DNA from 2 places in the Shinella sedimenti genome. Region 1 is predicted to be linked to the other one. Evidence: riboswitches for the same ligand, from Rfam matches in the RefSeq annotation. Region 1 holds a riboswitch; the other holds the start of a gene.

Evidence for each region. Region 1 has a riboswitch for S-adenosylmethionine ahead of MKI86_RS09015 (O-succinylhomoserine sulfhydrylase). Riboswitches for the same ligand answer to the same signal wherever they lie in the genome.
Region 2: it holds a riboswitch for S-adenosylmethionine, as region 1 does, so the genes downstream of both, metA (homoserine O-acetyltransferase MetA) here and MKI86_RS09015 (O-succinylhomoserine sulfhydrylase) in region 1, are expected to answer to the same signal.

Annotation. Positions count from the first base shown of each region.
Region 1 is NZ_JAKVIN010000003.1:325,965-345,120, forward strand. It holds gene pstA (phosphate ABC transporter permease PstA) at 1-1,071, shown strand, start outside; gene pstB (phosphate ABC transporter ATP-binding protein PstB) at 1,085-1,900, shown strand; gene phoU (phosphate signaling complex protein PhoU) at 1,951-2,679, shown strand; gene phoB (phosphate regulon transcriptional regulator PhoB) at 2,699-3,382, shown strand; gene MKI86_RS08990 (GcrA family cell cycle regulator) at 3,509-4,048, opposite strand; gene MKI86_RS08995 (aspartate aminotransferase family protein) at 4,473-5,663, shown strand; gene argF (ornithine carbamoyltransferase) at 5,693-6,604, shown strand; gene MKI86_RS09005 (Hsp33 family molecular chaperone) at 6,801-7,793, shown strand; gene apaG (Co2+/Mg2+ efflux facilitator ApaG/CorD) at 7,881-8,273, opposite strand; gene MKI86_RS09015 (O-succinylhomoserine sulfhydrylase) at 8,395-9,579, opposite strand; SAM riboswitch at 9,623-9,701, opposite strand; gene MKI86_RS09020 (2'-deoxycytidine 5'-triphosphate deaminase) at 9,780-10,886, shown strand; gene MKI86_RS09025 (cytochrome-c peroxidase) at 10,902-12,104, opposite strand; gene MKI86_RS09030 (TonB-dependent receptor) at 12,104-14,764, opposite strand; tRNA gene MKI86_RS09035 (tRNA-Gly) at 15,085-15,158, shown strand; gene MKI86_RS09040 (glycosyltransferase family 2 protein) at 15,191-17,134, opposite strand; gene MKI86_RS09045 (transporter substrate-binding domain-containing protein) at 17,251-18,072, shown strand; gene MKI86_RS09050 (S24 family peptidase) at 18,081-18,743, opposite strand; gene MKI86_RS09055 (DMT family transporter) at 18,838-19,156, opposite strand, start outside.
Region 2 is NZ_JAKVIN010000004.1:241,572-252,682, reverse strand. It holds gene MKI86_RS11370 (helix-turn-helix domain-containing protein) at 1-59, opposite strand, end outside; gene MKI86_RS23795 (hypothetical protein) at 271-402, shown strand; gene MKI86_RS11365 (hypothetical protein) at 489-695, shown strand; gene MKI86_RS11360 (aldose epimerase family protein) at 832-1,845, opposite strand; gene MKI86_RS11355 (GNAT family N-acetyltransferase) at 1,937-2,389, opposite strand; gene metA (homoserine O-acetyltransferase MetA) at 2,394-3,317, opposite strand; SAM riboswitch at 3,378-3,455, opposite strand; gene MKI86_RS11345 (hypothetical protein) at 3,558-3,773, opposite strand; gene MKI86_RS11340 (ABC-F family ATP-binding cassette domain-containing protein) at 3,889-5,721, opposite strand; gene MKI86_RS11335 (thiamine diphosphokinase) at 5,725-6,384, opposite strand; gene MKI86_RS11330 (M48 family metalloprotease) at 7,123-8,628, opposite strand; gene thiQ (thiamine ABC transporter ATP-binding protein) at 8,842-9,561, opposite strand; gene thiP (thiamine/thiamine pyrophosphate ABC transporter permease) at 9,554-11,111, opposite strand, start outside.

The sequences.
Region 1 (19,156 bases):
GAGCGCGCCACCAATCCGCAGAAGCTCGTGACCGCGAACTACCCCGTCGTGGCGCGCAACGCGCTCGCCAAGGTGCTCGGCGTCAGCGAAGACGACCGCGCCGGCTTGAAAGCCGTCAACGGCATGATTTCCGACAGCGTGCGGGTGCAGCTGCGCAATCTCGTGACGGCCGATCCGTCGATCATCGGCACGACGCAGAACGTCACCTTCCTGGCGCACGGCGATCTCGACTCCGCCTTCAAGGGGCAGATCGATCTCGGCGTGCCCGAAACGAACCGAAAGGTCTCCGACAAGCAGGTCGGCTGGATGAACCAGCTTGCCGAAAGCGGCGCCCTTTCCAAGCACTTCAACACCGGACTCTTCACCAACGGCGCATCGAGCCGTCCGGAGGCCGCAGGCGTGGGCGTCGCCCTCATCGGTTCGCTCTACATGATGCTGATCGTGCTGGTGCTGTCGCTGCCGATCGGCGTGGCCGCCTCGATTTATCTCGAAGAGTTTGCCCCGAAGAACCGCTTCACGGATCTCATCGAGGTCAACATCAACAACCTCGCCGCCGTACCTTCCATCGTCTACGGTCTGCTCGGTCTCGCCGTCTTCATCAACTTTGCCGGCTTTCCGCGCTCGGCGGCGCTGGTCGGCGGTCTGGTGCTGACCCTCATGACGCTGCCGACGATCATCATCGCGACCCGCGCCGCGCTGAAAGCCGTGCCGCCTTCGATCCGTGCAGCAGCACTCGGGCTCGGTGCCTCCAAGATGCAGACCGTGTTCCATCACGTCCTGCCGCTCGCCATGCCGGGCATCCTGACCGGCACGATCATCGGCCTTGCCCATGCGCTCGGCGAAACCGCGCCGCTGCTCCTCATCGGCATGGTCGCTTTCGTCGCCGACGTCCCGGCAACGCCGATGGACCCGGCAACGGCTCTTCCGGTGCAGATCTACATGTGGGCGAACGAGGCCGAACGCGCCTTCGTGGAGCGCACGTCGGGAGCCATCATCGTGCTCCTCATCTTCCTCATCCTCATGAATGTCGGTGCGATCCTCCTGCGCCGCCGTTTCGAACGACGCTGGTAGAAGGACCGGTCATATGAACATGATGTCAGAAGCAGCAGTCGAGAAAGCCCTGGACAGACAAATGAACGACATTTCCTACAAGATGATCGGCAAGGACGTTTCGGTCTATTACGGCGAGAAGCGCGCCCTCTACGACGTGAACCTCAACGTCCGCGAAAACACCGTTACCGCGCTCATCGGCCCTTCGGGTTGCGGCAAGTCGACGTTCCTGCGCACGCTCAACCGCATGAACGACACGATCGACGGCTGCCGCGTGACCGGCCGCATCACGCTCGACAGCGACGATATCTATGATCCGAACATCGACGTCGTGGAACTGCGCGCCCGCGTCGGCATGGTGTTCCAGAAGCCGAACCCGTTTCCTAAGTCGATCTACGAGAACGTTGCCTATGGTCCGCGCATCCATGGCCTCGCCAAGGCGAAGGCCGACATGGACGCCATTGTCGAGCAGAGCCTGCAGAAGGCCGGCCTGTGGAACGAGGTGAAGGATCGCCTGCACGAAGGCGGCACGGGCCTCTCCGGTGGTCAGCAGCAGCGCCTGTGCATCGCCCGCGCCGTCGCCGTCAGCCCGGAAGTCATCCTGATGGACGAGCCCTGCTCGGCGCTCGACCCGATCGCCACCGCCAAGGTCGAGGAACTGATCCACGAGCTGCGCACCAATTTCACGATCGTCATCGTGACGCACTCCATGCAGCAGGCGGCCCGCGTGTCGCAGCGCACCGCCATGTTCCACCTCGGCAACCTCGTCGAGGAGAACGACACCGACAAGATGTTCACCAACCCGGATGACCAGCGCACGCAGGACTACATCATGGGCCGCTTCGGCTGACGTTTTCGTCGCCTTAGCCCCTGAAACCCGCGTGTATTAAGGACAGAACGATGTCATCGACCCATATTGTCTCGATTTACGACGAAGAACTGAAATATCTCTCCCGCCGCATTTCCGAAATGGGCGGCACGGCCGAGCAGATGGTGGCGGATTCGGTCCGCGCCCTTGTTTCCGCCGATGCGGCGCTGGCCCAGAAGGTCATTTCCGAGGACGTGATCCTCGACAATGCCGAACGCCAGATCAACGAGAAGGCGATCGTCACCATCGCCAAGCGCCAGCCGATGGCGGCGGACCTGCGCGAAATCATGGGCACGATCCGCATTGCCGCGGAGCTGGAGCGCGTCGGCGATCTCGGCAAGAACACTGCCAAGCGCGTGATTGCCGTGCAGAGCTCGGGCATGCCGCGCAAGCTTGCCCGCGGTCTCGAGCATCTGGCCGAACTGGCGCTGATGCAGCTCAAGGAAGTACTCGATGTCTTCGCCACCCGTTCGGTGGACAAGGCCAAGGCCATCCGTGAGCGCGACGACGAGATCGATGCGATCTACACCTCGCTGTTCCGCGAACTCCTGACCTACATGATGGAAGACCCGCGCAACATCACGCCCTGCACCCATCTCCTGTTCTGCGCCAAGAACATCGAGCGCATCGGCGACCATGCGACCAACATTGCCGAAACCATTTATTACATGGCGACCGGCTCCCAGCCCGAGGGCGAGCGCCCGAAGGACGACACCTCGACATCCGTCGTCACGGCCGATGTCTCCGAAGCTTCCGAGTAAACTGGATAGGGTTCTCTACATGGTGCCCAGAATAGCCGTCGTGGAAGATGAGGAGGCGCTGAGCGTCCTCCTGCGTTACAATCTCGAGGCGGAAGGTTTCGAGGTGGATACGATCCTGTCCGGCGACGAGGCGGAGATGCGCTTGCAGGAGCGCATGCCCGATCTTCTCATCCTTGACTGGATGCTGCCTGGTGTTTCCGGCATCGAGCTGTGCCGGCGCCTGCGCCAGCGGCCGGAAACTGAGCGCCTGCCGATCATCATGCTGACGGCGCGCGGCGAGGAGAGCGAACGCGTGCGTGGCCTGGCCACGGGTGCGGATGACTATGTGGTCAAGCCCTTCTCCACGCCGGAACTCGTCGCCCGTGTGCGGGCAATGCTGCGCCGTGCCAAGCCGGAAGTCGTGTCCACGGTGCTGCGCTGCGGGGATATCGAACTCGATCGCGAGACGCATCGCGTTCATCGCCGCACGCGTGAAGTGCGCCTCGGCCCGACGGAGTTCCGCCTCCTGGAATTCCTGATGACCTCGCCCGGCCGCGTCTTCTCACGCTCGCAGCTTCTCGACGGTGTCTGGGGGCATGACATTTATGTCGACGAGCGCACGGTCGACGTGCATGTCGGCCGTCTGCGCAAGGCGCTCAACTTCGCCAACATGCAGGATGTCATCCGCACGGTCCGCGGCGCCGGCTATTCGCTGGAAACCTGAGCGAACGCAATTCCTCCCGAGGACGGAAATGGGCCCTTCGGGGCCTGTTTGCGTCTCGGCGTGCCACTTGCCGCACAAACGAAAACGGAGCCTTCCGGCCCCGTTTCTATTCTTCTGTCGCTAATGTCACCGCGCGCGGCGGCGCTCGGCCGAAGGCTGGTAGGCGAGGCGTTGGTGATAGGTGCAGTACGGCGAGTTGTCAGGGGATTCGCAGCCGCAGAAATGGAAGTCGTCGTTCAGCGGATCGCCGATCGGCCACTTGCAGGTGCGCTCGGTGAGCTGCGTCAGTTCCAGCTTGCGCGACATCGGTACCACGACGTTCTTGCCGCTGATGACGACGGGCAGGTTCTCGGTCTCTACGTCGAAATCGGTGTCGACTTCGTCCTTGGTGAGCGCATTGCCCACCGGCCGGCTGACCGGGCGGGGGGCGTTGGCCGGGCGCGCTGCGAAGTTCGAGGGGCGCGGGGTGGTCGCCGCCGGGCGCTTCGGACGGGCCGAAGCCGGCGTGCCGCCAGCCTTGGCGCGGCCCGGTAGGTTAAGCCGGTGCACCTTGCCGATGACGGCGTTGCGGCTCACGCCGCCGAGCTGCGCAGCGATCTGGCTGGCGCTGAGGCCCTCGCTCCAGAGCTTCTTGAGTTTCTCGACCCGCTCGTCTGTCCAGTTCATGCTCTCGTCTCCGTTCGGCGCTCGCTATGCGGGAATCCCTCATCGCGCCACGAACGAATTCGCAGCCTGAGCGCCCTAACTCTGGTGGTGACTAGTTCCGCCGCATGCAGTCTAGTAATTGGCCCTTAACCTAGAGTCCGGGGGACTCTGTGACAAGAGTCGGGGGAATCGGGGCGAATCGATTTCGGAGTTTTCCCCAACTTGCTGGTAGGGTGTGACTCGATAGCGACACTGTCCATGGATGCCGTGAATCCTCACCCTGCGGGAGGTTCAGTGCGATTTGGAGCTATGCATTTTATTGACATCACGACATGAAATGCAGATAGTGCAGCATGCCGCCGCAAGGCGGCTTTTGATTTTTCTGGCAATCGGAAAGTCAAGCCCCTGAATTTCTTTTCCGCATCCCTTTTGGAGGATACGCGCCATGGCCGATGCCGCGCCGCTCTATGAAACCTATATGCGTGCGCCGCTCCGGTTCACGCACGGGGAGGGCGTCTGGCTGGTCGACGAGAAGGGCGACCGATATCTCGATTTCGCCGCCGGCGTGGCCGTCAGCTCGCTTGGGCATGGTCATCCCCATCTCGTTTCCGCGCTGAAGGAGCAGGCCGACAAGGTCTGGCACCTCTCCAACCTCTATGAGGTTCCGGGTCAGGAAAGCCTCGGCCGGCGGCTGACGGACGCAACCTTCGCGGAAAAGGTGTTCTTCACCAATTCGGGTGCGGAAGCGCTGGAATGCGCGATCAAGACCGCGCGCCGCTACCATTTCGCCAAGGGGCATCCCGGCAAATACCACATCATCACCTTCGAAGGCGCGTTTCATGGCCGCACGATCGCGACCATCGCCGCGGGCGGACAGGAAAAGTACATCGAGGGCTTCGGCCCCAAGGCGGCGGGCTTCCTGAAGGTTCCCTTCGGCGATATCGCCGCCGTAAAGGACGCGATCACCGAGGAAACCGCCGCAATCCTGATCGAGCCCGTTCAGGGCGAGGGCGGCCTCAGGCCGGTGCCGAAGGAGTTCATGCAGGAGCTGCGCCAGCTCTGCGACGAATACGGCCTGCTGCTCATCCTCGATGAGGTGCAGACGGGCGTTGGCCGCACGGGCCGCTTCTTCGCCTATGAGCATTCCGGCGTTGCGCCCGATATCATGGCAATCGCCAAGGGCATTGGCGGCGGTTTCCCGCTCGGTGCGTGCCTTGCGACGGCCGAAGCGGCATCCGGCATGGTGGCCGGCACGCACGGCTCCACCTATGGCGGCAATCCGCTCGCCATGGCCGTCGGCAATGCCGTGCTCGACGTGGTGCTTGCCGATGGCTTCCTGGAGCATGTGCGTGATGTCGCGCTGGTGTTCCGTCAGGGCCTCGCGGCGCTGCAGGATCGCTTCCCTGACATCATCGAGGACGTGCGCGGCGAGGGCCTGATGCTCGGCATCAAGGCGCGGATTCCTGTCGCCGATCTGCTGAAGGCCGTGCGCGCTGAAAAGCTGCTTGCCGTACCGGCGGGCGACAATGTGCTGCGCCTTCTGCCGCCGCTGATCACCACGGCGGAAGATGCACGCGAAGGGCTTGCCCGCATTGAGCGGGCCGCCGAGAAGCTGAGCGCCGCCAAGGCTGCCTGAGCGCACAAGGGACTGGGACAGGATACATCATGGCCAAGCATTTTCTCGATCTTTCCGCCGTTTCGGAAAGCGATCTCCGCGTCATCATGGACGATGCGCATGCGCGAAAGGCCGCCAACAAGGCCGGCACCGAAACCAAGCCTTTGGCCGGCAAGATGCTTGCCATGATCTTCGAGAAACCCTCCACCCGCACGCGCGTTTCGTTCGACGTCGGCATGCGCCAGCTCGGCGGTGAGACGCTGTTCCTGTCGGGCACGGAAATGCAGCTCGGCCGCGCCGAAACGATCGGCGACACGGCCAAAGTCCTGTCGCGCTATGTCGACGCCATCATGATCCGCACGACGGATCATGCACGCCTGCTGGAACTGGCGGAGCACGCCACGGTGCCGGTCATCAATGCGCTGACGGATCTCACGCATCCCTGCCAGATCATGGCCGATGTCATGACCTTCGAGGAGCATCGCGGTTCGAGCAAGGGCAAGACCTTCACCTGGACGGGCGATGGCAACAACGTGCTGCACTCCTTCGTGGAGGGCTCGGCCCGCTTCGGCTACACCATGAAGATGGCCGTGCCGATGGGCTCCGAGCCGGATGACAAGATCCTCAACTGGGCGCGCGACAACGGCGGCAACATCCTGCTCGGGCACGATGCCGAGGCGATGGTCGACGGTGCCGATCTTGTTGTCACCGACACCTGGGTTTCGATGAACCAGGAGCATCGCGCCCGCGGCCACAACATCTTCCAGCCCTATCAGGTCAATCCGCAGCTCATGGCGCGTGCCGGCAAGGATGCGCTCTTCATGCACTGCCTGCCCGCCCATCGCGGCGAGGAAGTCACCGACGAGGTTATCGACGGCCCGCAGTCGGTGGTTTTCGATGAGGCCGAAAACCGCCTGCACGCACAGAAGTCCATCCTCGCCTGGTGCTTCGGAGCCGTTTGAGGCCGTCTTGAAAAACGGCGCTGGCGGCACGATCTAGGGCCTATCGCAGAGGCGTCGCAAGGCGCTTTCACTGGCGCATGCCCGCCTGGTATGGAATGATCCCGGCCGGCAAATGCGCAATCACGATAGAGTGCTGCCCCAAGCGGCCGGGCCTGGCGCCCGCCGGTATCGCGGCGCGTGAAGGAGTAGAATGATGATGGCGGAAACCGCCCTGAAACTCGGTGAACCCGGCTATGCCGGCGATGACCACGTCCTGCCGTTCCAGGTCGAGGGCCTGGATGTGCGCGGCCGCGCCGTGCAGCTCGGCCCGATGCTGGATACCATTCTCGGCCGGCATGATTATCCCGCACCCGTGGCCCGCCTGCTGGCGGAAGCCATCGCGCTGACCGTGCTTCTCGGAACCTCGCTGAAATTCGAAGGCAAGCTGATCGTGCAGACCAAGGGCGATGGCCCGGTCGACCTGCTCGTCGCGGATTTCTCCGCGCCGCAGGATGTGCGCGCCTATGCGCGCTTCGATCAGGCCGCGCTCGATGCCGCCATCGCTGCCGGCGCGACCGAGCCGCATGAGCTGCTCGGCAAGGGCATCCTTGCCTTCACCATCGATCAGGGCGCGCATATGCAGCGCTACCAGGGCATCGTTCCGCTCGACGGCCATACGCTGGAAGAGATCGCCGGCGTCTATTTCCGCCAGTCGGAGCAGATCCCGACCAAGGTGCGCCTTGGCGTCGCCGAGCTGTACGACCGTGATGCCGATGGCAAGGCGCGTCATCGCTGGCGTGCCGGCGGCATGGTCGCGCAGTTCCTGCCGCAATCACCCGAGCGCATGCGCCAGGCCGATCTTCCCGGCGGTGACGGCGACGACGCCGGCCACAGGATCGATGAAGATGATCATTGGGCCGAGGCCAAGGCCATGGTCGAAACAATCGATGCCGATGAGCTGACGGATCCGACTGTCGGCACCGAACGGCTGCTGTTTCGCCTGTTCCACGAGCGCGGCGTGCGGGTCTACCCGCCGCAGCAGGTCTTCGACCGCTGCTCGTGCTCGCGCGAAAAGCTGAAGGGTGTGCTGGCGGCGCTCAGCGCCGAAGAGATCGCCCATACAGCGGACGAACAAGGCGAGATCGCTGTCACCTGCGAGTTCTGCTCGACCACCTACCGCTTCGAAGCAGCGGAAGTCCTGCCGCACTAAGGTCAGCGGCTGCCCCTCATCCGCCTGCCGGAACCTTCGCCCTGCTTGCGGGGAGAAGGTTCCGGATGAGGGGCTTCCAGCCCGCCCTTAATTCAGCGTGCGCGCCTGTCCCGGCGTGTCGAGCGAAAAGGCCGGAATGGCGACGTCGAAGGCTTCCCCGTTTTCCGCTTCCATGCGGTAGCGGCCGAACATGATGCCGGACGGCGTTTCCAGCGGGCAGCCGGATGAATATTCATAGGTGTCGCCGGGCCTGAGCACCGGCTGTTCGCCGATCACGCCCGGGCCGTTCACCTCGTCCACCTGTCCGTTCTGGTCGGTGATGTGCCAATAGCGCGTCACCAGACGCACGGCGATGTCGGAGTGGTTGGAAATGACGACCCGGTATCCCCAGACATAGCGGCTGTCGTCGGGATCGGACTGATCGGCCAGATAATATGGCTCGACGGTCACTTCGATGTCGCGGGTCAGCGCACGATACATGGGCAAGCCTTGAACTTAACAACCCCTGCTATTCTACACGAATACGGTTTCGTCAAGGAGAAGCGCAAAGGGCACCGGCCTTGCAGCCGGTGCCCTCTTTCATTTTTCAATCCTGCCGGGATCAGGCTTGGACCTTGGAAAGCGCGCGGGCGAAATCCTCGATCAGGTCGTCGCTGTCCTCGATGCCGGCCGACAGGCGCACGGTGCCGTCAGAGATGCCGAGCTCGGCGCGCGCCTCGTCCGTCAGGTTCTTGTGCGTCGTCGTCGCCGGATGCGTGATCAGGCTCTTGGCATCGCCGAGATTGTTGGAGATCTTCACCACCTCGAGCGCATCCTGCAGCGCGAACGCCGCCTCCTTGCCGCCCTTCATCTCGAAGCAGACGAGCGTCGAACCGCCTGTCATCTGCTTGGCAATGATGTCGGCCTGCGGATGGTCCTTGCGACCGGGATAGATCACGCGGGCAACCTGCTTCTGGTCGGCGAGGAAGTCGGCGATGCGGCTCGCATTTTCCGTCTGCTGCTTCACGCGCAGCGGCAGCGTCTCGATACCCTTCAGCAGCGTCCAGGCATTGAACGGCGACATGGCCGGGCCGGTATGACGGAAGTAGTCGTGCAGGTTCTCGTCGATCCACTGCTTGTCCGACAGAACGACGCCGCCGAGGCATCGGCCCTGGCCGTCGATATGCTTGGTGGCGGAGTAGACGACGACATGCGCGCCAAGCTCCAGCGGCTTCTGGAAGAGCGGCGTGGCAAACACGTTGTCGACCACCACCTTCGCGCCGATCTGGTTGGCGAGCTTTGCCACGCCTGCGATGTCGATGACCTCCAGGGTCGGGTTGGTCGGGCTTTCGAGGAAGAACACCTTTGTGTTCTTGCGGATCGCGCCTTCCCAGTTGGCGAGGTCGCGGCCGTCGATCAGCGTGCATTCGATGCCGTATTTCGGCGCGAGCGTTTCAACGACCCAGCGGCAGGACCCGAACAGTGCACGCGCGGCGACGATGTGGTCGCCGGCCTTGAGCTGGCAGAGGATCGCGGCGGATACGGCGGCCATACCGGAGGCGGTGGCGCGGGCGTCTTCGGCGCCTTCCAGCATGCACATGCGCTTTTCGAACATGTCGTTTGTCGGGCTGCCGTAACGGGCGTAGATGAAACCGTCCGTCTCGCCCTTGAATCGGGCTTCGGCCGCAGCGGACGTGTCATAGACAAAGCCCTGCGTCAGGAAGATGGCTTCGGCGGTTTCGCCGTGCTGGGAGCGGGTGGTTCCGCCGTGAACGAGTTGGGTGGCCGGGCGCCAGGACTTGCTCATGTGATCGTCGCCTTCAAACAAAAAAACCGGCCGCAAAAGCAAGCCGGTTTCGAACCCGGCCTTTTTAGCTACTTGTTTTACGTGGCTGCAAGCCGGCCGGCCAAATCACCACGGGATAATCTGCTAATACTGCGCGCCCGCGCTTGCGTCAATTGCCGGCATTTGGTTTTGTGCGGGGCTTCTGACGGGACGGTATGACTATGGCTTCTGTGGTGCGCAGCACGGGCATTCTGGCGGACAACGCCATCCGCGGCTTGTTCGAAAGCGGGCGGCTGAAAAGCGAAGCCGCGCTGGATGACGATCAGATCCAGCCGGCGAGCCTCGATCTGCGCCTTGGCGCCAAGGCGTTTCGCGTGCGGGCCAGCTTCCTGCCCGGCCCGTCCCATCTCGTCGCCGACAAGCTCGACCGCCTGCAGCTGCACGTCATCGATCTCAGCGAGGGCGCGGTGCTGGAAACCGGCTGCGTCTATATCGTGCCGCTGATGGAAAGCCTCGACCTGCCGGCCGAACTGGCTGCGTCGGCAAATCCGAAGAGCTCCACCGGCCGCCTCGATATCTTCACCCGCGTCATCACCGACCGCGCACAGGAATTCGACAAGATTCCGGCCGGCTATTCCGGCCCGCTCTATCTGGAAATCTCCCCGCGCACCTTCCCCATCGTGGTGCGGCGCGGCTCTCGCCTGTCGCAGGTCCGCTTTCGCAAGGGCAATGCGCTCCTCAGCGAAAGCGAGCTCACGGCGCTCCATGTCAGCGACACGCTTGTCGCCAGCGAAACGCCGAATGTCTCCGGCGGCGGCATCGCCCTGTCGATCGATCTCCAGGGCACGGGGCCGGATGGCCTGATCGGCTATCGCGGGAAGCATCACACCTCTGTTGTCGATGTCGATCGCAAGAACCAGCATGACATCTTCGACTTTTGGGAGCCGCTGTTCAGTCGCGGCCGCAACGAGCTGATCCTCGATCCGGACGAGTTCTACATCCTCGTTTCCCGAGAGGCCGTGCATGTGCCGCCGCTCTATGCGGCCGAGATGACGCCGTTCGACCCGCTGGTCGGCGAATTCCGCGTGCACTATGCCGGCTTCTTCGATCCCGGTTTCGGCCACGCGCCGGCCGGCGGTTCCGGCAGCCGCGCAGTGCTGGAAGTGCGCAGCCACGAGGTGCCCTTCATCCTCGAACACGGTCAGATTGTCGGCCGCCTGATCTACGAGCACATGCTCGAAGCCCCGGCAGGCCTTTACGGTTCGGGCCTCGGCTCCAACTATCAGGCCCAGGGCCTCAAGCTCTCCAAGCACTTCCGCGCCGGGTGACTTAAAAGCCTTTCCTCAAAGGGCCTCCAGAAATGCTACCAGCGCATCGCGCTCGCGCGCGGTCAGTGAAAACGGCTCCAGGAACGGGGACGTCATGCCGGCAAAGCGCATGAGCGGATTGTCGCGTTCGGCTTCGTTGCGCGCAAGCGTCCTGCCGCCGCCGACTTCATAGAAGCGCACCACACGCCTGAGGTCACGGATAATGCCGTTGTGCATGTAAGGCGCGGTGCGGGAGATGTGCCGCAGGCTTGGCGTCTTGAAGCGCCCCACATCGAGAAGGCTGTTCGTGACCGTGTAGCGGCCGACATCCTCCCTTGGGCGCCCGAGAAATGACAGCCCCAGATTATGAAACTTGTTGTCCGTCAGGAGAGGCCCGTTGTGACAGTTTGCACAGCCGCCTTTCGTGCGGAAGATATGCATGCCCCAGATCTGCTCATTGCTGAGTGCGCGATACTGACCTGAAAGGAAACGATCCAGCCGTGTCGGCTCTTCGAGGGTGCGCTGGAAGGATGCTAGCGCATCGGCAACCTCAGCGGTGGAGGGCGCACCTCCATAAACCGATCGAAACGCCTCCTGATAATCGGCACGCTGCGCGATCCGCTCGACGACCGACGCGAGGTCGTGGTTGGCCATTTCGCGTGGGTCCGTCAAAGGCATCAAAGCCTGGGCTTCCAGGGTGTCGGCCCGCCCGTCCCAGAACAGCGGTGCCCGGAGCCCCGCATTGAACAGGGGCGGCGCATTGCGCGTTCCCTTGGCGCGATCATGGCCGAAGGAACTCTGCAGGCCATCACCCCAGCCGAGTTCCCGGTTGTGACAGTTCTGACAGGCAATCTGGCCCGAACGCGATAGCATCGGGTCGCGAAACAGGCGAAACCCGAGCTGTGCTTTCTCAAGTTCCAGGCCCTCGGGCCGTGGCGGGATTGCGAGAGGCGCGAACGGCTCGGCCTCTATTCCGGGAAAGACCGAAACCGGCGGAAAATCCTCGACCGGCTGCCGATACAGTCCCGCCAGGATCACCAGGTCACGGTCGGATGGATCGCTGGGGAAGGCTTCAAGCAACACGCGTTCGCGCTGGTCCAGGGCGCGTGCTTCGATCAACGCGAAACGCTCTTCGCGGGCCGCTTCGCGTCCTTTGGCGAATTCCAGGAAGGCGGCCGTAAATACGACCGCGGTTCCAAGAGCCCAGAAGGCAATCAGCAATGGCAAAGGGCGGGCCATCAGAACGTCGCCTTCGCGCCAAGCCAGATGCTTCGCCCGGGAATCCAGGGCTGAGTCGAGGTCGAAATACGATTGCCTGTCTCATTGAAGGCGTTTTGTACCTTCATTTCGAGTTCGAGCGAACCATAGCTGGATTCGAATGCCTTGTAGGACGCATTCAGGTCGACGGTTGCAACCGGCCTGAAGCGGAAGTCTTCATAGATGTCATGCATAATGCCTAGACCTTCGGACCCTGCCGGCAATCTGCACGCGGCGGCGGCGCTGGTTGAGGGGTTGCACCGTAGGTCGGTGTTACGGACGCCGTCATAGGACAGGTTCAGGTTACCCGAAACACCCAGTGTCAACCGTTCGTCGAACCAGGTCGTCACCAGGTCCATGGATGTCCTGACGGGAATATCCATGTTCCCCGTTGCCATGGAAAACTCGCCCAGAGAATAGGATTGGTCATTGTACCAAATCCGCGTGTCTGTCGGATCATCGAAATATCCATTCGATGTCGTTTTCTGTTTCGACCAAACTAGGCTTCCGGAAAGACGCACGGTCTCCATGTGCCCCGATTGAACGGCCCATGTCTTGCCATACTCCACCGCTGCCGACTGATATTCGGACTCGCCGCCATTCGTTAGCGTCATCACCGTGCTGGTGGAGTCCGATGATTTCAAATACTGATCCTTGCCTTGCCGGTACACGTAGCGAACGCGCAGATCGCCATCAATCCATGGATCCGTCCACTTCACTGCGGCGGTAAATTCGTCGTTGTAGGGTGTGTCGAGATCAAGACCTGAAAACGTGTAATAGCTTTGCGTAAGCTTCGTCGTCCAGTCGGAGACCACGCCGGATGCGTTGTGTGAACGATTATAAGCCAGTGATTTTGGCAGGCCGTCGCGAATGGCATAATAGAGTGAGTTCGCATTGTAGTAGCGATTGAAGCCTGCGGTAACAGAGAGATCTTCGTTCAGCGACGCGGTTCCACTAAGGCGGGGCGCCACATTAAAATTCCCGAAGAAATCTTCGTAGCTGGCATGCACGCCGGCTCTGACGTTAAGCCAGTCCCATGTCTGATCGACTTCGGCATACATATCAAGCGCTTCGATCGATGCCTTATTATGATATGCCGGTGTGACGACCTTGATATTGGCGTATTGCTCGTAGGAGCAAGCAATGTCGCCGGGAGCGCAAACAAAGGCGGGTACGCGAGGTGTGTCGAGCAGCGTTTTGTTTGACGAATAGCTCGTGTACTGTTCTGCCCGGCGATAGGCGTCAATCCTCCGGTAGTCAAATCCGGTCGCAAATGTTCCGGCCAGAAAATCGCCATCGATATCCGCCTTAAAGCCGTTTTCCTGCTGCCCCTGCGCCTTGTTGCCGTACCCACCTTCCCGGCAAAGTTGGGCCCTGCCTTTCAGATCGGCTGAGAGCGGAACGCGGCACCAGGACAGGAGGCTGGGATCGGTCGAATAGAACCAGGTCGAAGGGTCATTGTTGTTGACGCTGGGTCTGGCCCAGACTGTCCGATAGATCGTCTCGTTCTCCCCGCCATCGTTAACGGTCTTGGATGTGTTGAAATAGGCTTTGGCGTCAAATTTGACGTTGGCGATCCCGAGCGGATCGAAGGCAAAGGCGGTCAGGTCGTTTTCCCAGCGCAGTTGTCCGGTAAAGCCCCTGTTCTGGCTCATGATCTGCGTGTCGCGATAGAAATAGCCGTCCCATTCCTGTTCGTAGTCGGTGTAGGACCCTTCCAGCGTGAAGACGCCGAGATCGGTGTCGTGCTTGCTGGCGAGGCGATAGAACTTGTTCTTGGAAAACTCCTCCGCCTCCTCGCTGTGGTAGCGGTAATCCTTGATCTTGTTGGTGTCGGCACCTGATTGGCTGTATTGTCCGATCAGCGCCCAGCTGTCTGTCAGCGGAACGTTGACGCTGGCGGAGGACTTGTAGCGATAGAATTCCGGTGGCGGGTTGTTCTGCGGATTGAGGCCGTCCCTCGTGCCCAGAACGAAGCTGGTCGTCTTGTCGCTCTCGAAGCCGTAGCTGAGCGAGCCGGTAACCCTGTCGGTTTTGGGTTTGGCGAGCGTGTAGTCGATCACCCCGCCCTGAAACTGACCGTAGCGGGCGGAGACGTTGCTATCCATCACGGTAGCGGTGTCGATGAAGTCCGCAGGCACGAACACGGTCTGTGAATGCAGGCCGAACACTTCATTGATGTTCGGCGTGTTCTCATACGTCCCGAGCGAGCCGCCGAAGGGCTCTTGCGACCCGGTGACATTGTTGATCCCGATGCCATTCAGGATGAAATTGTTCTCGTAGACTTTGGCGCCCGAGATCGAGACTTCGAGGGGCCGCAGGTTGATCATGTCCTGTCCATCGACGCCGGCGTCGTTGTCGGAATCGTTCTGGTACTGAACATTGGGAAGATTGCGCAGGATCGAGTTGGCGTCGCCAAACCCGTTGGACTTGTTCTGGATGACGACGCTCTCGAGCGACGTCGTTCCCGTATCCGAGGTCGCCTTGCCTCCAAGGCTGAGCCAGAGCGGACGCAGCTTGACGACGATCTGCTCCAGCACTGTCGGTGCATCCGATTGCGACGCGCCGTCCTGCGCGTTGACCGCAGAAACCGACAGGCTACCCAGCGTGCCGACAAGCAGGCAAGCGGATGCGTTCGCCACGCGACGTGGCGTCCTCGATATCGGATACATGTCTGAAAAGCCTCCGGAAAATTCGGCGTCATGGCGCCTCGGAGACTTCCATAATAAAACTTGTAATTTGGAGTCAAGATTTAATGCCGTAAATATGACTCGAAATTACCACTTTTTATAACAAGGCGTGCCGCGGACGATTTTTGTTGTTTATCAATCACCTAGGGTTGTCGTAATCAGGCGCCGCTCGTCTTGCTCTTCGGACATCCGTTCATATGGCCGACCGTTTGGCGCGGCTCGCTTGACACAATCCGCGAACTGTTGAATGGATGCGGCCTCGGCGCTGCCCTGCGGGTATGATGTAATGGTAGCCTGTCAGCTTCCCAAGCTGAACGCGCGGGTTCGATTCCCGCTACCCGCTCCAGCCCGGATTTTCCTGCATTCTTTGTCGTTGCTTCAGGAGCTTGTGCCGACCGCGGCTTCGGTTTTGACGGACGCCGGGCGATGCGCGGTCTTGTTCCAGAAGAAGGGATTGCTGCGCAGTTCGCGAACGGCGCGCCAGGCGGCGCGGGACGCGAGCAGCCAGTAGACGGGCGTCAGCATCCATTTTCGGCCGACAGCCGCCCGCTCGGGCGGCGTCATGCCCGCCCGTCCCAGTGCGACGAAGATGGCGTAGCTGCCAAAGATATTGGCCATATCCATGACGAACAGTGTCAGTTGCAGCGCGCCCACATTGTACGCCTGCCCCGATAGAAGCTGCCCGGTGATCAGTGCGATATAGGCGACGATCAGCGGGTGGGCGAGCGAGGACAGGATGAGCCCGCCGATCAGCACCTGGAAGACGATGCTGGCGCCGAGCCCCATTTCCCGGATCAGCATGGACGGGCGCCGCATCACCACCAGCCAGGTTTGCAGCCAGCCCTTGAACCACCGGCTGCGCTGGCCGAGCCATGCATGGACCTCTGTCGGCGCCTCCTCGTAGGTCGGGCGGGTGAGCGTGCCGCAGCGATAGCCTTTCCGATAGAGACGCAGGCCGAGATCGGCATCCTCCGTGACGTTGAACGGATCCCAGCCGCCGACGGCCTGCAGGACGCGCGTGCGAAAATGGTTCGACGTTCCGCCGAGTGGCATCGGCATGCGCGCGGCGGCAAGGCGTGGCAACAGCACACGAAAAAGGCCGGCATATTCCAGCGCGAAGAGCGCGCTTACCCAGCTTTCCCGGGCATTGGTGATGACGAGGGGCGCCTGGAGGCAGACGGTCTCCGGCGGGCTGGCCTCGAACGTGCGCCAGGCTTCCTCCAGCTGCATCGGGTCGATGCGGTCCTCCGCATCGTAGATCACGAGATACTCGCCGCGCGCAGCGCCCAGCGCATAGGTCAGCGCCTTGGGCTTGGTGCGCGGCCGGCCCGCCGGCACCGCCACCACCTCGTATTGCGGCCCGAGGCGCATGGCAGCCATCGCATCGAGCGTCTCCTGGTCGTCCGCCTCGCAGATCAGCTTGATGTCGAGACGGCTCGCCGGCCATTCAAGCCTGTTCAGCGTATCGATGAGTTGCGGAACGACCGCCGCTTCCCGGTAGAGGGCGACGAAGATCGAATAGACGGGACGACGGCCGGCGGGCGGTGCCGGGCGCAAACGTTTCTGTTGCCGTTTCGTGGCGACCAGCGCCACGAGGCGGATGAAGAACGTGGCGAAGAAGAAGAAGCTGAGGACGATATGCAGGACAAGAAGGGCCGCTGTCGGCTCTGCGACGGCGAGAACAAGCGCCAGCGTGAGCGCTGCGCCGGTATAAAAGCCCTGCCGCCCCCACAGCGTGATGCGCGCGCTCGCTTCAGGCGCGCTGCCGAAGAGCTGGTCTATGCTTTCGCGCAGCCGCCGCTTTTGGCCGGCTTGCCACAGGGCGGACCGCACGGCCGATGGCGTCGTTGCCGCAAGCGTCATGCGCAGTCCCGGCGACTGCGCCAGCCGCTCCGCGAGATAGGTAAGCCGCGCCGCGCTCGGTACGATCGCGGTGATCGGCGGGCGGACGGGATGGCGAAGGCGAACGACGGTGGGATCGACAAGCTGGCTGTCGGCGCCCGCGATATCCTCCACCTGTGCGGGATCGAGCTCAGGCAGAAAGGGAAGATCCAGGATTTCGGCGAGCGCTTCGTAATAGGTGCTTTCGACGATCGCACCGCTGGCCAGAAGTTCGGCCTCCAGGGTCGTGCCGTTGCGGTTTGCCCGCACCAGCATGTTCGATATGAGCACCTTGGAAATCCCGAGCCTGCGGAAGAGACGCGCTTCCGTCAGGAACTTCGATGGAACGGATGGGTTTGGCGGCCGTGCTGCGTGACGTGCCGGCAGGATGCCGATTGCGGTGGCGAAAGCGATGTCGTCGGGATATTCTGCCAGTCGCATGCAGCCCTGCAGCCGCTTTCACGGCTGCCCCCTTTTGTAACCCCAAGTTGATTGTAATGTCGTCGCGCAAAATTTCATCCCCTAAAATTCAAGGGCTTTTGGCGCTTTGCCTGTCGATGATGGCAGCTGTGCCGTTGCCAGCCATTGCGCAGGAACGCAGCGCGGTCGATCTGCCGATCCTGTTCGACACGCGCGAGCGCATCGCCCGTCCGGATCTCTCGGGTATCATGCGGTTGCGGTTCCTGACGACGGTGGATTTTCCGCCGTTCAACTTCATCGACCAGACGGGCAAGCTCGCCGGCTTTCATGTCGATCTCGTGCGCGAGATCTGCCGCGAATTGCAGCTTACCGATAAATGCCAGATCCAGGCTGTGACTTTCCCGGAACTTGAAACGGCGCTGCGCGACGGCAACGGCGAGGCAATCGTGGCTGGCGTCGCGGTGACGGCGGACCTGCGCAAGCGCTTTGCCTTCTCGCGTCCGTTCATGCGCCTTCCAGCCCGTTTTGCTGTCGCAAAGGCGCGGTTGCCATCAGGGGAAACGGCGGCGGCGCTCGACGGCAAGGCCGTGGGGGTCGTTGCGGCAAGCACCCATGAGGCCATGCTGAAGGCCTTCTTTCCCCGCGTGACGGCGCAGGCCTTCCCCGATCGCGCGGCCCTGCTTGCGGCATTGAAGGACGGTAAGGTCGATGCGGTCTTTGGTGACGGCATGCAGCTCGCGTTCTGGACGAGCGGTTCGGAATCGGCCGGTTGCTGCCGGCTGTTCGATGGCCCCTATCTTTCCGAGACGTTCCTTGGCGAGGGACTGACGATCATGGTCCGCAAGGAGGACGAAGCCTTGGCCGGGGCCATGGATCACGCTCTGCTGGCTCTGTCGCGCAGCGGCCGCCTGCAGGAAATCTACCTGCGCTATTTTCCCATCAACCTCTACGGAGGGTGAGGCGGCGGCTACTGGCTCGCCCAGATGATGCGGGCGATCCAGTCGACCTCTTCCATGTCGAAACTGCGGTTCGGATGTTCGGGGTTGAGCGACAGGAGTTCGATGGCGCGCGGGCTCTGGCGGTGGAGCATCTTGGCCATGACCTCGCCCTCCCGTGTCTTGACGACCACCCGGTCGCCCCGGCGCACCTGCGCACCCGGCTCGACGATCAGGATATCGCCGTCGCGGTAGAGGGGCAGCATGCTGTCGCCCTGTACCTCGAGCGCATAGACGCCGGGCTTTCGGTCTGGAGAGGCAGGGAATTCCACCACATCCCAGCCCTGGCCGGCGGGAAAGCCGCCATCGTCGAAAAAGCCGCCGGCGCCGGCCTGTGCGAAGCCGAGCAGCGGTATCGTGCCGGTTTGCGGCGGAAAGGCGCCCTGCGGCAGGCCGCTGTCGCGGCCCGTATCGCCCAGCGCGAAGAACTCATCGATGGTCGCGGATGTCGCGTCCAGCACCTTGGCGATGGATTCCGTCGAGGGCCAGCGCTGGCGACCGTCGGTCCCCTGCCGCTTCGACTTGTTGAAGGACGTCGGATCGAGCCCGGCGCGGCGGGCAAGCCCGGACGGGGAAAGACGGTTGCGCTCGGCGAGGGCGTCGATCGCCGCCCATATCCGGTCATGGGAAAACATACTGCGAAAACCCTGCCAAGGCGTTGGACCAGCCAAAGCCTGTCCGATGAGGCGGACTATAGCGAAGGACGTTTTTCGAGTAAAGAAAAAAGGATTATATTCCTTTTTCGTGTCTGGCGCGATTTTCCGCTGCGGTGCGCCTGGCTACGACGCTCTCGCGCCAGACGGTGAAAATGCCGGCGCTCACCACGATGGCGGAGCCCAGGACCATGTTCACATTCAAGGTTTCGCCGAAGACGGAGACGCCGATGATCGCCGCCATGACCACCTGGAGATAGGTGAGGGGCTGCACGGCGGCAGCATTGAGCAGGTCGTAGGCGCGGATGAGGAAGTAATGGCTGGAAATGCCGGTCACACACAAGAGCCCCATCCAGAGCCAGTCGACGGGTGCAAGATCGACCCAGAAGAAGGGG
Region 2 (11,111 bases), on a different contig from region 1:
CCTAGTGTCCCGCGACGCTGTGCGACCATTTCTCCAAGTTTTTCAATCTCTAAGCTCATAGCATACCTAGGCTCGTCACGGGCTGTTGACTCAACCGCGCGATTCGGCGTAACGTTTCACAACTGAAACACAGTGCGTCTCAGAACCGAGACGTCTCATATCTGAAACGAAGGGAATCACGGATGGATTCCCGCGTCAAGTCGAATGTCAAGCGATAACGCAAGGAGCACTCGACTTGACCAAACACTGGCACGAAAGGAGGTGATTTTTATGGCCAACAAGGAAGTAACAAGCGCGAAGGTGGCGTCTGCTGCCGCAAAGGTTCTGCGCGACCCGAAGTCGAGCCCTGCCGCGAAGTCCGCAGCAGCGTCGGCGCTGACGCAGCGTCCCAACAAGAAGTGATAGCCCATACCTGTGAGGCGGGAAAATTCCTGCCTCACAGGTCACGGCAGAGCGCAAAAGACAGCAATCAAATTCAGGAGAGCCAGATGGCTAGCTATTATGTGAATAAGAATGCGCAGACGAATGGCGATCATGAAGTGCACCATTCGGCCTGCTCGTTCCTGCCGCGTGCTGAGAACCGCAAGTATCTTGGTGAATTCGACTCTTGCGGCGGCGCTGTTCGCGAATCAAAGAAGACGTACTCTCAGTCCAATGGTTGCTACTATTGCAGCCCCGCATGCCACACGAGCTGATAGCGTACTGAGCAATTTTCTGCACGCGTCAATTGTTCCTCATTAATCCGCATAACAGGTGCGTGTAGGCCAATTGTGGATCTCCGCGCCTAGGTGGGCAAGAACGGCGACGGGCGCCGTTCTCATGACGGACACCTTACCCCTTGCCGAACACGTAGTCCGTCTTCTGCCGCAGGGTCTGGCCGGGGTGCAAGATGGCGTTCGGGAAGGCGGAGTGGTTGATGGCGTCGGGCCAGATCTGGGTTTCGAGGCAGAGGCCGGAGAAGGCGTCGTAGCGGCGGCCTTCGAGGCCCTCCAGCGGTTGGATATAGGCGCCGGTGTAGAGTTGCAGGCCGGGCTCGGTGGTCACCACCTGGAGCGAGAGGCCGGAGGCGGGGCTGCGGACCTCCGCGACGAGGCGCGGGGCCTCGCGGCCATCCGACAGGCAGAAATTGTGATCGAAGACCACGCCGCCTGCCTCGATCTGTCGGCGGAGCGGCGTCCAGTGGCGCAGATCAAACGGCGTACCGGAGACGGGGCGGATTTCGCCGGTCGGGATCAGGTTGTCATCGACCGGGAGATAGTGTTCCGCCTTGATGCGGATTTCATGATCGAAGATGTCCTCGCCGCCGTCGAGAATGAAATAGCTGTGCTGGCACAGATTGACCGGCGTTGGCGCATCCGTGGTTGCCTCGTAGGTGACGGAGAGGGTTCCGTTGCCGGATAGCGCATAGGTGCAGGCGATGGCGCAGGTGCCGGGATAGCCGGCACGGCCGGCAGGGTCGGTCAGCGTGAGGGTAACGAAGTCGGTGCCGCTCTCGGCGATGCGCCAGTTCTGCTGGCTGATGCCGTCATGGCCGCCGTGCAGGTGGTTCACGCCGCGCTCGTTGCATTCGAGCTGGTAATCCGCGCCGTCGATGGTGAAGCGGCCGCCGGCGATGCGGTTGGCGCAGCGCCCGGCTGACGCGCCGAAATAGGTGATGTGCGTGAGATAGCTTGCGAGATCGTCGAAACCCAGCACGAGCGGCGCATCATGCCCATCAAGGCGCAGGTCCTGAATGATCGCGCCGAAGGTCAGCACCTTTGCGGTGAGCCCGCCACCGCGGATCGTTACGCGCTCGACGACCTCGCCGGAGCCGAGCCGCCCGAAAATCTCCTGTCCTGTACCCATGGCCATCTCCTCCCGCTGCCTGATCATCGGCCGGCAAACTGCGGCAATTCCAGGCGATCCGCAATCGAAAAGTCATACTTTTCGATGTGTTTCAGAGGTTCTTCTGGTACACAATGAAGGGCGTCTTTTCAGCGATGCGGTCATAGAGCTGGCGTGCTGTGGCGTTGAATTCCTGCGTCATCCAGTAGACCTCCGGCGAACCCGCCTCCTTCGCCTTGGCATAGACGCCTTCGATCAGCGCCCGCCCGATGCCGGAGCCGCGCACATCGGGGTCGGCGAAGAGGTCCTGAAGGTAGCAGACATTGCCAGTCGTCCAGCAGGAGCGATGGAAGAGATAATGCGCGAGGCCTACCGGCTTGCCGTCAAGCGTCGCGAGCAGGCCGCGATACTCGCCCTCGGCCGCCTCGCCCGTCAGCCGGGCGAAGGTGGTGGCGAAGACGTCCTCGGGCAGCACCGTCTGGTAAAAGGCGAGATAGGCGGTCCACAACCGGCGCCATTCGCCCTCGTCGTCCTTGTGCAGCGGGCGAATGACGACGCGGCTCATGGCATCAGGCTCCTGTTCCGATCTTCGCGAGGTCATAGGGCGTGGTCTGGTAGATTTCGTTGATCCAGTTGCCGAACAGCAGATGGGCGTGCCCGCGCCAGCGGTTCTGCGGCGGCAGGGCCGGATCGTTGTGCGGGAAGTAGTTCCGCGGCATCTTGATCGGCACGCCGGCCGAGACATCGCGGAAATATTCGTCGGCGAGCGAGGTCGAATCATATTCGACATGGTTGAAGATATAGAGGCGGTTGCCCGCCTTCTCCTCGACGAGGCAGACACCCATCTCGTCCGAATCGAGCAGGATTTCGAGTTCCGGCACGGCGCGGATATCCTCCGCGCGGATCTCCGTCCAGCGCGAGACCGGCACCTCGAAATCATCCGAGAAGCCGTTCAGGTAGATCGACGAGGGCTTGCGGTTGTGGTGACGGTAAACGCCGAACGCCTTTTCATCGAGCGTGTATTTGGGCACGCCGTGGAAATGGTAGATCGCCGCCATCGCGCCCCAGCAAACATTGAGCGTCGAATGGACATTCGTCGTCGTCCAGTCGAGGATCTGCTTCATCTCGTCCCAATAGGTGACTTCCTCGTAGTCGAGGGTCTCGATCGGGGCGCCGGTGATGATGAAGCCGTCGAACTTGCGGTGCTTCACCTCTTCCCAGGTATCGTAGAAGGCAAGCAGGTGCTCCTCCGACGTGTTCTTCGCGCGGTGGGCGCCGACGCGCACCAGCGACAGCTCGACCTGAAGCGGCGAGGCGCCGACGAGGCGCGCCATCTGCACTTCCGTCTTGATCTTGTTCGGCATGAGGTTGAGCAGCCCGATCTGCAGCGGGCGGATATCCTGCCGGATCGCCACCGTTTCGGTCATCACCCGCACGCCCTCGTTGACGAGGGTCTGGAAGGCGGGGAGCGTATCGGGAATCTTGATGGGCATGTCTCAACTCGATCCAAAACAAAAACCGGCCGCAACGATGTCGCAACCGGTCCACGTAAGGCTCTTCCTCGCGCGGCCCTTTAGCGACTTGTTTAACGTGGCTGCAAGCCGGCCGGCCAAATCACCACGACCTCCTAGATAGCGCCTGTTCGCCGGCGAATCAATCCGCCGTCCTCCAAGTGTAAAGGGCCCGGATGCGGCGGGCATCCGGGCCTCGTCTTTTCCTGCGGCAAGCAGCGCTCAATAATAGCTGTAGTAGCGCTTGCCGACGACGATCCTCACGCCGTAGTGCCCGCCGTAATGACGCTTGGCATAGTGCTTCCTGTAACCGTGATGCTTGTAGCCATAATGCTTGTGGCCATGGCTCTTGTAGCCGTAGGAGCCGGCATGGGAGGGCGCGGCGAAGGAAATGGCAGCGACGGCGGCGACAAGGGCCGAGATGATGAATTTGCGCATGGGACTCTCCTGATCTCTTTCGGTTGCAGGATGAGGTCCTCTCATCCAATGACCGAACGATCGCATGCCCAGGCGGCGGCCGCTGTTTCGCGGGGAACAGGGCTTCGAGACCGTCTCAGCCCTCCAGCTCCTCCCGCAGCATTTCCAGCTCCAGCCATTCCTCTTCCATCTTCGTGAGCGAGGCGCGCAGCTTTTCCATTTCCGCGGCAAGCTTGTTGAAGGTGGCGGGGTCCTTGGTGAAGAGGTTGGGATCGGCCATCTTCGCCTCGCGGGCAGCGATTTCCTTTTCGGCCTTCTCCATTTCCTTCGGCAGGTTTTCGAGCGCGAACTTTTGCTTGTAGGAAAGCTTGCCCTTGGCCTTGCTGTCAGACGGCGCGGTGGCGGCGGGCGCGGCTTCCGCGGCCTTCACCTTCTCGGCCTTCTCCGCCCGGCGCTTCTCTTCGATGACGCCGCGGCGCTGCGCCATCATGTCGGTATAACCGCCGGCATATTCGATCCAGCGCCCGTCCGGGTTCTCAGGGTCAGCAGGCGCGATGGTGGAGGTAACGGTGCGGTCGAGGAAATCGCGGTCGTGGCTGACGAGCAGCACGGTGCCGGTGAAACCCGCGACGATTTCCTGCAACAGGTCCAGCGTCTCGATGTCGAGATCGTTGGTCGGCTCGTCGAGGATGAGCAGGTTGGTCGGCCGCGACAGGATGCGCGCCAGCATGAGGCGGGCACGCTCGCCGCCGGAGAGATTGCGGATCGGCGTGCGGGACTGCTCGGGCTGGAACAGGAATTCCTTCATGTAGCCGGTGACATGGCGCTGCTCGCCGTTGACCAGCAGCGTCTCGCCGCGCCCGTCGGTGAGGTAATGGGCGAGCGTGTCGTCGAGGTTCAGGTCCTCGCGGCGCTGGTCGAGCGTGGCGATCTCCAGATTGGTGCCGAGCTTGACGCTGCCGCTGTCGGGCGCGAGCTGGCCGGTCAGCATCTTGAGCAGCGTGGTCTTGCCCGCACCGTTCGGGCCGACGAGACCGATGCAATCGCCGCGATGCACGCGAATGGAGAACGGCGCGACGATCGTGCGGTCGCCATAGGCCTTGGTGATCTTTTCCGCCTCGATGACCAGTTTGCCGGATTCCTGCGCATCCGAAACGCTGGCCTGCACGCTGCCCTGCGGGCCCTTGTGGCCGCGGTAGCGGGCGCGCAGATCATGCAGCGCGCCGAGGCGGCGCATGTTGCGCTTGCGCCGCGCGGTCACGCCATAGCGCAACCAATGCTCCTCACGCTCGATGGCCTTACCGAGCTTGTGCTGTTCAAGCTCCTCGGCCTCCAGCACCTCATCGCGCCAGGCCTCGAAATGGCCAAAACCCCGGTTGAGGCGGCGCGACTGGCCGCGATCGAGCCACACGGTGGCGTTGGAGACCTTCTCCAGAAAGCGCCGGTCATGCGAGATGACGATCAGCGCCGAACGGGTGGATTGCAGCTCGCCTTCCAGCCATTCGATGGTCGGCAGGTCGAGATGGTTCGTCGGCTCGTCGAGCAGAAGGATATCCGGCTCCGGCGCCATGACGCGGGCGAGCGCCGCACGGCGCGCCTCGCCGCCCGACAGGGACTTCGGATCTTCCGTGCCGTCGAGACCGAGATGTTCGAGCAGGTAGGTGACGCGGTAGGGGTCGTCGCTCGGGCCAAGACCCGCTTCGGCATAGGCCGCGACCGTGTCGTAGCCGTCGAAATCGGGCGCCTGATGCAGGTAGCGGATCGTGGCGGACGGGTGGCGGAAGACTTCGCCCGACTGCGGCTCGGCGAGGCCGGCGGCGATCTTCATCAGCGTCGACTTGCCCGAGCCGTTGCGGCCGACGAGGCAGATGCGGTCGCCGGGCTCAACCTGCAGGCTTGCGCCCGCAAGCAGCGGCGTGCCGCCGAAGCTGAGAAAGATATCGTCGAGTTTGAGAATGGGCGGTGCCAAGGATCAGGCTCCTGAAAGATCATAGGGCCGGGCGATGAGGATCGCGCGGCCGGAGGCAAGCGAAACGCGGATGGGACCTTCCGCGACATTGGAGATGGTGCGCGACGAGCCGAAGGGCAGCGCGAAATCGGTGAGCGGGTAGCGCACGTTTTCGAGACAAAGCCCCGAGAGCGGCGTGAGGCCGAGCACGGAAAACAGGCTGCCGGCGGGCAGGTCGATGTCGCGGCGGCCCGGCAGGAGCGGCCACGCCTCCTCTTCGCCGGAGGTGAGCTTGATGGCGACGCCGGCTTCCGCAAGCGAGACGGCGTGGATGAGATGCATCAGCGCATGGTCGCTGCGCTCGCCGCCAAGCGCGCCAGCCAGCACCACACGCGCCGCGCCGCGCCCGGTGGCAACGGACACGGCAAGCTCACCATCCGTTTCGTTCTTGGCGGCCGGATAGGGCTGGCGCTCGACATCGGGCCATGCGGCCAGAAGCTCCGGCGGTGTCGAATCGAAATCGCCGACCCACAGATCCGGCGTCACGCCAAGCATTGCCGCATGGCGCATGCCGCCGTCTGCCGCGATGAAGCGCGCGCCGGCAATATCGTCCGCCAGGCGCGGCGTCGCGACGAGCGCGCCCCCGAGAAGGACGACGTAGGTTTCATCTGTCGAAGCCGGCATGGTCATGGCTGATGCCCTTAGCGCATGTTGCGCGGAAAGGGAAAGAATTTGGCGTTGGCCGGCGTGGGCCGGGCCGCCAGCACTGACATCCACGCGGCGGTTTCGCCCGTGGTTTCAAAAAGCATTCGGACGGGGCGCCGGAAGCTGCCTCGACTGAGAATGAATAGGTGACACCTTCCGGCGCCCCGTTCGGCGGTTTTTGCCCGCGACTCCGGTCTCTCTCTGCAAGGATCGACACGGCGGTGTGCTTCGCCGGTTTCCGGAATGGGCAGTGCCGTTTGACAACCGGAGCGCACGCCTTGGCGCTCCGTGGAAGGTGTCTCCACCTCCCGGCCTTTCTCCATGCCGGCGGACGATGCCGACGCATCCGCCAATCCCGATCCCCTTGTGTGCCGCACAGGCACGCCCGGCGCGCCGTTCGGGGTATGAAACGACGGGATCGGTCCGATATCCCGCCATTTCCCCCGTGTCGCCGGAGGGAGACCATTTTCCGCAGGCCCGGTGCATGAGGTTTTGCGTCATCCCCTCACGCCCCGCACCGACCCCGCCTCGCCGCAACGCCTTGCGGTGTATCCGAGGGCGGGATGGGAGGATTGTAGGCGCGGTTGGGGAAGGCGGGGAAATCGAGGCGGGATTTTGCTGGAAAATCAGCCGCGCCATGGATTTGCGTCCCCGGGTCAAGCCCGGTGATGACGACGGCAAAGGCAAGCACCGATAACCGCGCCAGGTCGGTGCGGGCTATTCGGCGATGATCTTGTACTTCTCGCCGGGGCGGACCGTGCTGGTGACGGTCATGGCGTTGATCAGGCGGAAGAGGTCGAGCTTGCGGTCGGTGCCGAGCATGCGGCCGGCCAGCGTGGCGACGGTATCGCCCGGGCGGGCGGTGACGACGCGCACGCGCAGCGGCTTCAGGCTCTCGACTTCCGCCGGCGTGAGCTTGCGGAACGAGTTGCGCAGGATGTTCGCCGTCGGGTCGAGTGCCGGCGAACCGGTCGGCACGGCCGTCAGGAAACGGTATATCTTCTTGTCGATGCGCACGACGGTCACGTCGAATTCCCAGCGGTCGGCGGCGGCACGCGCCGTTGCGGCCTCCAGCCCGTTGAGGCTGACGGAACGGATCGTATCGGGCCTCAAGCCCGTCACCCAGCCGCTGGAAATGTAGTTGACGAGGTTCTGGCCGCGGCTGTCGGCCACGCCGTCGAAGCGGATGGCGACATCACCGGGGCCGGTCGCCAGCACGGCATCGGCCTTGTTGTCGATCTGGAAGCCGGCCGGCACGTCGAAGCGGATGCCGAGCTTGCCGTGCAGGAAGGTCTGGCCGCGCACGTAACCCTCTTCCGGCGCATCGCCGTAGAGCAGCCCGTCGATGCCGGCGAGATAATAGTCGCGACCGCGGTCACCCACCTGCCCTTCCGCGCCGAAGGCACGGGCATGCATGCGCGCCAGCTCCACGCGCTGCGGCGCGTTGGGATGGCTCGACAGGAAGTCGAGGCTCTGGTCGGCATCGGGATCGACCGCCGTGAAGCGGGCATAGGCCGCCATGGAATCGAGGAAGCGGGCGGCGGCATAGGGATCGTAGCCCGCCTCGCCCAGCATGCGCACGCCGATGACGTCGGCCTGGAGTTCCTGGTTGCGCGAGAAGGCTGCAAGGCGCAGCTTGCCGCGCGCCAGCGCCTGCTTGCCGGCGATGTTGCTCGACAGAACCTCGGCCACCACGCGGCTGGCGATGACCTCGGCCTCTTCCTTCTTCTGCCGCTCGATGCCGTGATTGGCGGTGACATGCGCCATTTCATGCGACAGCACGGCGGCGACCTCGGAGGCATCGTCGGCAAGCGCCAGGAGGCCACGCGTCACATAGAGGTAACCGCCGGGCAGCGCGAAGGCATTGATCGCGGGCGAATTGAGGATGGTGATGCGGTAGGACTGGTTCGGGTTTTCCGAGACCTGAGTCAGCGCGCCGGCGATGCGCGCGACGAGCCGCTCCGTCTTGGCGTCCTTGTACTCGCCACCATAGCTCGCGACGATGCGCGGATGCTCGCGCGCCCCCATCTGGGCACGCGGATCGTTCTTCTGTACCTCGTCGACGATCTGCGGATTGGAGGACGGCGCGATCGTGGGCTCATAGCTCTGCTCGATCAGCGACTGACAGGACGTCAGCATCGTGGCGGCAAGCAAAAGGGCCGCGACAGGTCTCTTCACCCCGCGTCCGGATACGATTGCAGCTGCCTGCCTTGCCTTCGCCATGTCTCTTGCCCACGCCCCTTGATGGGTCCGCCCCTCGTCTGCAGTCAAAGGATGCAGACACGGCGCGGCTTGTGCGTTTGTGAATGCAGGAGATAGACGCGCCCCATACAGTCGGCAACTCCCCATTCAACAAACGGTTCCCATGTGGCTCCGGTGACACAGGGGGGCGACCAAATTGTGGCGCTGGGCGCGGCAAAAGCACCCCGGCTTTCGCTAAAGCACGGAATGGCCGAGGAATTTCGCGATGTCGGCGGGTTCGCGCCGCGCCAGGAAATCGCTGGCCGGCTCGTGGAAGCGGATCCTTCCATCCGTCACGTAGATCACCTGGTCTGCCAGCCGGCCGATATCCTCGGGCTGGTGGGTGATGAACAGCATGGTCGCCTTCGTCTCGGCGACGAGGTCGGCAAGCAGCGCCGCCATATCCGCGCGCATGGCTGGATCGAGCGCGGCGAAGGGTTCATCGAGCAGCAGGATCGGCCGGCGGCGCACCAGCGCGCGGGCAAGCGCAACACGCTGCCGCTCGCCGCCCGACAGCGAGCCGGGCAGGCGCTTCTCGTAACCGCCGAGGCCGACGCGGGCAAGCGCCTCGGATACGGTGCGCCGCGCAGCCGCATCCAGACGCAGCCCCGGATCAATACCGAGGCCGACATTGTCGGCGATGGTGAGGTGGGAAAACAGGTTGTTGTCCTGGAAGACGATGGAAACCGGCCGCTCGGCGGGATCGCGGCCCGCCATGTCCTCGCCAAGCAAGCGTACCGTACCGCTCGCAGGCGTCTGGAAACCGGCAATGACGTTAAACAGGGTCGACTTGCCCGCCCCCGACGGGCCGACCACGGCGATGGCGGAACCGGCTTTTATGGCGCAGTCGAAGGCGAGCGTCTTTTCGGCAAAGCGCACGGTGACATGGGAAAGGACGATGGCGGTATCAGGCATCGGAGCCGGGCCTTTCGGGGACGCGCTCGGGGGCGGTCGAGGGCAGCGTCAGGAGCAGGCAAAGCACGCCGAGGATGAGCGCGATGCCGGCCGCATCGGCCGTGCGGTAACTTGCCATGCGTGAGTAGAGCAGCCAGGGCAGCGTGACGAAACCCTCGGCGCCGAAGATGGCGACGGCGCCGAGATCGCCGAGCGACAGCGCCATGGCAAAGGCGAAGGCGGTGAGGAACGGTTTCTTCAGCGCCGGCCAGTCGATCGTCATGAGGCGGCGGCGACCGGTGATGCCGAGGCTGAGCGCCAGGCGTGCGGTGCGCGCAAGATGCGTGCGGTAGGCAGGCTCCAGCACGCGCACCACGAAGGGCAGCGCCATCAGCGCATTGATGACGGTGACGATGGCCGGGGCGAAGCGGCCGGTTTCGCCGAAGAGCCGCAGCATCAGGAACCAGCCCGTCGCCACGACGACCGGCGGCACGAGCAGGATGAGCGAGCCGACTGCCGGCAGCCCGACCGCCATTATCAGCCGCGCCGGCCCCGACGCGCCGCTTTCGGCAAGTTGCGGCACCAGCACGACAGGCAACGCGATGGCGAGGCTGAGGCTGGCGGAAGCAAGCGAGATGGCGAGGCTGGTGAAGAGTGCCCGGTGCAGCATCGGATCGAGCGCCAGCCGGCCGAAATCGGCGGCGAGGCCCGAGACGAGCGTCGCCAGCAGCGGGGCGGCGGTGAAGAGGGTGAAGGCGAAGATGACGAACCCGTCCGTGAGGCGACGGCGGTGGCCATCGAAGCGGCGGATGGCACGGCCCGCCGTGACGCCCTCATCCTGCGGCCGGCCGAACAGCGAGAGGACAAAGAGCAGCAGCGCCGTGACCGCGATCTGCAGGAAGGCGAGCAGGACGGCGCGGGCGGGATCGAAATCGAAACGCAGCGCCTGGTAGATCGCCACCTCGATGGTGGTGGCCGCCGGCCCGCCGCCGAGCGTGAGAACAAGCGTGAAGCTCGTGGCGCACAGCATGAAGACGAGGCCGGCAATGCCCGGCAGCACGCGCCGGATGACCGGCCATTCGATGAGCCGGAACACCGCCCCGCCGCCCATGCCGAGATTGGCCGAACTCAGCCAGTATTCCGGCGGGATGCGGTCGAGCGCGGCAACGAGGAAACGCACGGCAAGCGGCAGGTTGAAGAACACATGGGCAATGAGGATGCCCGTCAGTCCGTAGACGCTGACCGGGTTCTGCAGGCCGGCAAGCCGCAGGAGATCGTTGACGACGCCCTGCCGCCCCCAGATCTCGATAACCCCGAGGGCCGCAACCAGCGCTGGCAGGCCGAGCGGCACGGCCGACAGCCGCAGGATCCAGACACGGCCGAAAAAGGCGCGCTGGCGCGCCAGGGCACGCGCAACGGGAATGGCCAGCGCCACCGACAGGAGCGTGGAAAGCGTGGCCTGAAGAAAGGTGAAGCGCGCCACCCGCAGGATATAGGCATCGAACAGCGGCGCGTCCGCGCCGGACCCGGCCCCTGGACCAGCATGGGCGAGCAGCACGGCGGTCGCCGCG